2 linked regions of the Thalassoroseus pseudoceratinae genome follow. The protein of the gene in region 2 binds, or shares a complex with, the protein of the main gene of each other region. Links are inferred from orthologs where the notes say so. Each region holds a gene or a part of one and is shown on either strand. Other genes may lie near its edges.

Region 1 (3,764 bases), on a different replicon or contig from region 2:
TTAGGGGCATTCACGAGCCAGCATGGACAAGGTGTGTCTCCAATTATCTACAAGGATCTCGTGATTCTTCCCAACGATCAAATGGGGCCAAGTTCGATCGTCGCACTCGATAAAAAGACCGGCCGAACGGTTTGGAGTACCGTGCGTGATTACCGTCGCACAAGCTATGCGACGCCGATGATTCTGGAACGTGACGGTGAACCGGCCCAACTCATTTGTGTCAGCGGAGCCACGGGCGTGAGCAGTCTCGATCCGAATACTGGGCATAAGAATTGGGAGACCGGCGAATTCCCAATGCGAACTGTGGCGTCACCGGTTTATTGCGATGGCTTGATTTTCGCCAGTTGCGGTGGTGGCGGCAAAGGCGCGTTGATGATTGCCGTCGATCCCTCACTCACCAAAGATTCTTTCAAAGACGGGGCCGATCGAATTCGGTATCAGCGTGAACGTATTCTGCCATATGTTCCCACGCCGATCGCACATGGGGACCATGTTTACCTCTGGAATGACAACGGTGTGGTTAGCTGCATCGAGGCGGAAGACGGAAAGAACATTTGGACCCAACGGGTCGGCGGGAACTACAGCGGCTCGCCAATTTGCATCGACGGCAAGCTCTATGCGATGAGTGAGTCCGGCACGGTTCATATTGTGAAGGCCAGTCCGGAATTCGAGAAGCTCGGTGAAGTCGAGTTGGGCGACCCCAGCCACGCGACGGTCGCGGTCTCAGGTGACCAAATCTACTTTCGCACGTTCCACCGTCTGATGACGTTGAAGGTTTCCTCGAAATCCGAAACGGATGCTGCCCGGTAAAACCCCGGTTTTCACAATCCAAGAATGTTAACCGCCCCATGGATTCGTTATCATGGGTAAATACGCATCAAGACCGAAGATGAACTACGAACCGGTTCCAATCTTCCGTGGGCCCAGGGATGTCGTGTTTGGTAATTGGGGGGATGGTCTCATTTGACCTTGTCTTCCGTTTCGTGTGAACTTTGTAACGCCAAGGAAGCGTTCATGCCTGCGTGGCCCGGGGGCGATTGCCCGAACTGTGGTGATGACATGCCGGCCAATCTGGTCCGGTGTCGAACTTGCCGTTGCTTACTCAACGACGATTTGCACACCGACACGGTCGATATTCCGGCATTTGTTCCGCTTCAGGAGATTGCCACGATGGTGGATGTCGAACCCGAGGGATACTTTATCGACTGTCCCAATTGCGCGCGTGAACTGCGGATTGCCAAGAAATATCTTGGCGAGCATGTCGGTTGCAAGTTCTGTCGCGAAGGGTTTATTCCCGATTTGGGCGATCCGGTATTGAACTCGCTGTTCTTTTACACGCGATGTCCCGAGTGTGAAGAAGAACTGCGAGTTGCCCGGAAATACATCGGTCAGAAAGTTGCGTGCAAGTACTGCGGCGGCAAGATTCAGTTCGTACAACCGAGCCGAAAGTCTTAACGCCCTACTGCTTTCAGTTCATGAGATCAGCCCGCGCATACCCGCCGGTTGCGGCAATGCGAAACCAAGCGTAGGTTTAGAACTGGCTTAGGAATCGCACGTTGTTTTCGTGGAATCGGCGGATGTCGGTGATGTTGTGTCGCCGCATGCAGAACCGTTCAATTCCCAAACCGAACGCGAAACCCGAGACTTCTTCGGGATCATACCCGACTGCGCGAAGCACGTTGGGGTCAACCATTCCGGCGCCGCCAATTTCCATCCAACCGCCCTGCCAGCTCACGTCCACTTCGACAGACGGTTCGGTGAATGGGAAGAACGATGGCCGGAACCGAACTTCCACGTCGTCGCCAAGATATGACTTCGCGAACAGGCTGAGCACTGTCTTCAGTTGAGCCATCGTGACGTCATCCCCCACCATCAATCCTTCCATTTGGTGGAACATGAAGTGGTGGGTGTCGTCAATTTTGTCTGGTCGGTAGACGCGTCCCAATGAGACAATTCGGATCGGAGGCTTGCTCTGCTCCATCACCCGAATTTGCACCGTTGATGTTTGGCTTCGCAGCAAGACCGGTCCACCGGCCGCAGCTTCCGCGGCAGCGAAATAGAAGTTATCCAGCGGATCGCGAGCCGGGTGTTCTTCCGGGATGTTCAGGGCGACGAAATTATGGGTTTCGTCCTCGATTTCCGGACCTTCGACCGCAGTGAACCCGAATCGGCCCATGAGTTCTTTGAACTCGTCAATTGTCTGCGTAATCACATGACGTCGCCCGAGCACTAGAGGTTCACCGGGCAATGTGAGGTCAATTGCGGTCAGTGCCGCCGCCGGTTGATCCAGCTCGGCTTGCCGTTCTTCGAGAAGTTGGCCGACGCGTTGCTTGACTTCGTTGAACTTTTTGCCAACGACCGGCCGATCTTCCGGCTTCGATTTACCGACGGCTTTTTGCAGGTCGCGAAGCCGGCCCTTCTTTTGGCCGAGAAATTCGACACGAGCCGACTCCAGTTCCTCGGCCGATGTCGCGGCTCGGAATGCCTCAATGGCAGCGGCTTCGTATTCGGAGAAGGCTTCCAAAGCATCCATGTGACGGTCCGCGTTCAGAAGTTGTCGTGCTTGAGGTGGCTCGTGTATGCGGAGGCCGAAAACGCAGACGGAAACCACCGCTAGTTGCCGTCTAGCTCATGCAACTGCGTATTCGTTCGGAACCACCCGTTCAGAAACGCTACACAAAGGCTAAACGCGATTCAGCGTGTGAGGCCCCTACCCTGGCAAACACTCAATTTCCGGCCTTCTGAGTTTGCGCAGGCGATGCGGCAAGGAGTTCGAACGAGAACTTCGCTTGCCAGCATCCTGGGACTTGCCGAGTTCTGGTTGCCTTAGCCGTCCAGCTTGGCTTTGACAGCGTTCACAACTTCGGCGAACACTTCTGGTTCATTGTAGGCGAGTTCGCTGAGTGATTTCCGATTCAGCTCGATTTCAGCCTGTTTGAGGCCAAAAATGAATCGGGAGTACGACAAACCGTTCATACGGCAAGCCGCTGTGATCCGCGTGATCCAGAGAGCGCGGAAGTCGCGCTTCTTGACACGACGGTCTCGATACGCGAATTGCCGGGACCGGATGATCGTTTCTTTGACGCTCCGCAGCAACTTGCCGCGGCCGCCGCGATTGCCCTTGGCTTCTTTGAACAGACGCTTCTTGGAGCGATGACGCGCCTTCCCCGATGTAACTCTCATGTCAAATCCAACGGATCAATCGATGTTGAGGACGAATACAGAAACGATCCCGGTATTTGGCCGGCTCGTTGGCCGAGACCAAGCGGATTACATTCCGGGGGCCAACGCTTCGATAATGGTTTTCGCTTCGGTTCCCGTGACGACGTTGTCGGCACGAAGATGGCGTTTACGCTTGCCGTTTTTGTGGCTGAGCTTGTGACCACGGTAAGCGCTACGATGCTTAATCTTCCCGGAAGCGGTCACACGAAAACGCTTCTTCATTCCCTTGTGGGTTTTTTGTTTAGGCATGACAAGCACGCTGCAGGCTAAATTAAGTTGATTCAATGCGAAATTCGCCCGCCGATTCCAGCGGGGAAACAAGGAGTATAGCAAGCCAGTCGGCAATGAATACCCTGTGCGGGTGGAAAAATCCGCGCGACGTTCAAATTTCTCGGGGTTTCACCCCGCGGGCTCGATAGAAGCTCCGGATTCAGCGGCTTGTGCCTCCGCTTCCCGAACTTTCTGCTCGACCAGATCCTGCGGACGCGAGATGACCTCACCAATCCGAACGGCCTTTTTCCATTTTAACACGCCTGGGTAGG
Region 2 (3,766 bases):
ATGACGGCATGCCAACCAGGCTGGGATTCCGCGTTCTTCTCGTTCTTCGCAGCAGCGTGGTCAACAAGATACTTCCGCCAGTTATCGGGTTCGATCAAACCGAATGCTTGCCGATCTTCCGGGCCGATCGGTTGGTTCGGATCGGCCAACAATTCGGTCAGTTCGCCTTCATCAAGCCATACCCACCAGGCTTGAACGGACACGGTCCGCAGCGTCCCCCAGCGTTTGCGGAACAAGTTAAGCAAATCGCTGATTTGCTGATGCGTGTGATCGTCGGCTGAGATCAACAAATTCGAGCCCAGTTGCGTGATGACGCCGTCTTCGTCCCAAAGTTCTGGCGAGATCGTCTGCTGAATGGCGGCGGTGAGATGGTCCATCGTGGTTTGCATGGAACTTGGATCACCGGTCACGGCTCCAAATTGCTGCGATGTTTTCACGCTCGACTTGGATGCGAGTCCGCGAGTCGATTGGACATTGAAAAAGCCGGCACCACCGAATCCACCACCGCCCGATCCGGTGGGTGTACCGCCCGCGGAAAACATTTGGCCAAACCCGCCGTTGGTCGAGATCGCATCTTCGTACTGAGCCGGATACGCCGGAGCGATGGTAAATAAATCGCTCAGATCGTACACGCGAATGGAAATCCCGCGGCCTTTGCCGTCCGTTCGTCCGGAACCAATCGTCGTGAACCGGCGTTTGCCGAGTTCCTTTTGTTGAGCGGACCGCAACTGTGTTTCGAGTTTCCGAATCTGCTGCTGTAACTCGCTGACATCCCCTTGAGACCGTCCCGGCGTGGGAGCCAGAACGGTCAACGCGACACACGTGACAAAAACAATCCCGCGACTTCGGATCGACATTTGCAATCTCCATATAGAACAGGTTTGTTGTTCTTATGCAGCCAAACGCCGATGGTGCGCAGGTGATTTTACCGCAACGATGCGTCGAGCTTCTTCTCGACAGTCTCGATGACGGCTTTCTGGAACGTTTCGACTTCCTCCGACGTCAGCGTGCGATCGGGCGAACGCCACGTCACCCGAGCGATGTAGGACTTCTTGTTCGCACCGAGTTGCTTGCCTCGGAATTGACTATCGAACTCCACAGACTCCAGCAACGGACCACCGGACGACTGAATCGTATCCGCCAACTCCCGCCACGCGACGGATTCGTCGAGCGCGAAATTGAAATCCCGTTGCATACTGGGATATTTCGGCAAGTCCTCCATTTGAGGTGTGAGATCGGTCAACCGCTCCAATGCGGCCAGACTCACTTCAGCCACGGTGACGGGGTCTTGCAAGCTCAGACGGTCGCCGACCTCCGGGTCCAACTCACCGAGCCACCCCCACATCTCGCCGTTCAACAGCACTTCCGCACCGCGACCGGGGATGAACTGCGGAATGCCCGACGGTTTCACTTCGAGCGTCACCGTGCGATTCACCCGCTTCGCGAGTGTTTCCAGCACACCTTTGAGTTCCCGGAACGACCGTCCCGTGACGAGCCCGATCATCGTCGGTTCGACCTGTTCTTCCGCGGCTCCTGGTTTGGCGGCGAGATACACCTTGGCAATCTCGAACAATTGAGCGTTCGCGTTGCTTTGCCGTTCATTCTCACGGCGACTTTCCAAGAGGCTGGGAATCAGACTTTGCCGCAACGTGTTGAGTCGCCGAAAATCACTATGCTCAATCGCCAGCGGTGGCGTGTCTGGTCGTGACTGGAACATCGAACCCGAATCGGCGGTGACTAGTGACGGCGTAATCGCTTCGAAGAAACCGGCGGCGGTGAGGATGTCGCGAACCGTGTTGACGGTGCGTTCGCGGAGCGTGGGAGCACTTGCAGTCAACGGCACATCGGCGTCGTCGGGGATCTTGTCGTAACCGTGAATCCGAGCGACTTCTTCGATCAAGTCGGCTTCACGTGTTAGGTCACTTCGCCACGACGGCGGCACGAACTCGGTGTGGGTATCCGGGTTCGCTCCTGCTTCCATCCCAAGCTCGACGAGGATTCTCGTCGCCGTTTCGCGGGGAATCTCGATACCCAAAATCCGTTTCAACTGAGAGAACCGTAGCACAATCGGCGGACGAGTCGGTGGTTCCGTGCGACCTGCCACGACAGAACCGGCTAACACATCGCCACCGGCGATTTGATGGATTAACTCGCAACACCGTCGGCTGGTCCAATCAATGCCCTCCGGATCGACGCCACGCTCGAAGCGGTAGGACGAATCGCTGTGGAGTTTCAATTTCCGAGCCGTCGAACGCACCGAAAGAGCCGCGAAGTCCGCCGCTTCAATCAGCAAGTCCGTTGTGCCCTCGGTGACTTCCGTATCCGCCCCGCCCATCACACCGGCAATCGCCACCGGCCGGTCGGCGTCGGCAATCACAAGGTTCTCGGGACTCAGTTCGTAATCCTTGTGGTCGATCGCCGTCAGTTTCTCTTTCGACTTCGCTCGACGCACGACGATTTTCTCACCGTGCAATTTGTGGAAGTCGAAGGCATGCAGCGGTTGTCCGCATTCGAGCATCACGTAATTAGTGATGTCCACGACATTGTTGATCGGGCGGTAGGTTTCGTATTCCTGTTTCTCGCTGTTGTAGCGGAAACTGGCGGTTTGCAGCCGTCGCACCAGCCAATCGGGACTCGGCCCAATCTTCACGCCCCGAATCACGCGGGCAATATACTGCGGACACAGCGATTCATCCTCGATGCTTACGCTGGTCGCGTCGCTGGCTTTCGTGGTCGATTCGACAAGGTGCGGCGTGGGGATGCTCAATTCCTGATCGAACAGCACACTGATCTCACGAGCCACCCCAATGTGCCCCAAACAATCCGGCCGATTGCTCGTGACTTCCAGATCGATCGCGACTTCACTTTCGAGCGGATGATGCACGCCTTCGAGGTTCAACCCCGACATCGTCAGCCGATCGGTCAACTCCTCGACCGACATCTCGAGCGCCACGTATTCTTTCAACCAATTCCAACTGACAAGCATGATATCCGTCCAAACGGCATTCGTCTTCTGGAAGCCATCCGCAATGGTGGCCGTGATTCGTCTCCGTAATCTAGCTGGCGATGCGTATCCTGAAAAGTGCGGGCGATTTGGTTATGCTGTTCGATCAGAAATCGCCCCCTAATTTGCCAGGAAAGTCCGCGGATGAAAGCGATACGAACGTTGGAACGTCGGGATTCCAGCATGACGATTGGATCGGCCTTGTTGGGGCGAATTCGCGATCGTCGGTCTTCCATTCGGCAAGCCGTTCACGATGGCGATACGATCAACGTGGAAGCCAACGGCGATTTCGGCGTGCGTCTGCTCGGGATCGACACCCCGGAAGTCAGTTTTCGCCTGCCGCCTGGTCAGGGGTTTCCGATGATTTCCAGCCCGCGATGGAAAACCTTTCTGACCGATCCGTTCGCTGAGGAATTCGGACCATTCGACCGCGAACTACCGGACGGTTTGATTCGCCACATCCAAGCCGGTGCTGGTCCGACCGCAGCGGAAACGCACTACGACGCGGCTCGCGAATCGGAAGATGCGTTCGAATCGCTCATCGAACACGACATGGAAGTCATGGAAGCCACGCCGGACACGTTCCGGTTCTTCCTGGCGTTTGGATTCGAAGTGATGGACGGTTACGGACGGTTCTTGTGTTACATCAACCGCGAGCAACCCGACCGCAACCGTCCCGAACCACGACCGCTTTCCTACAACGAGCGGCTTTTGGCACTTGGACGGGCGTTTCCGTATTTCATCTGGCCGAATGTCAATCCG

The links. The genes of interacting proteins can lie anywhere in the genome.
Region 1: the proteins of pheT (region 2) and pheS are in contact, whole or in part, in a crystal structure (PDB 6P24), measured with the Escherichia coli proteins. The link is inferred for Thalassoroseus pseudoceratinae from one-to-one orthologs.

What each region holds. Positions count from the first base shown.
Region 1 is NZ_JAALXT010000004.1:287,389-291,152, reverse strand. The notes cover bases 533-3,515. They hold pheS (phenylalanine--tRNA ligase subunit alpha), read right to left. Parts: upstream 2,534-3,515; coding sequence 1,532-2,533; downstream 533-1,531. Other genes in these bases: rpmI (50S ribosomal protein L35), read right to left, coding at 3,271-3,471; rplT (50S ribosomal protein L20), read right to left, coding at 2,827-3,183; G6R38_RS15480 (hypothetical protein), read left to right, coding at 1,015-1,455; G6R38_RS15485 (outer membrane protein assembly factor BamB family protein), read left to right, coding at 533-810. Also shown: more of G6R38_RS15485, read left to right, coding at 1-532; flagellar motor switch protein FliM, read right to left, coding at 3,622-3,764.
Region 2 is NZ_JAALXT010000006.1:17,174-20,939, forward strand. Bases 457-3,441 are described here. They hold pheT (phenylalanine--tRNA ligase subunit beta), read right to left. Parts: upstream 2,987-3,441; coding sequence 926-2,986; downstream 457-925. Other genes in these bases: G6R38_RS20650 (hypothetical protein), read right to left, coding at 457-857; G6R38_RS20660 (hypothetical protein), read left to right, coding at 3,149-3,441. Outside these bases: more of G6R38_RS20650, read right to left, coding at 1-456; more of G6R38_RS20660, read left to right, coding at 3,442-3,766.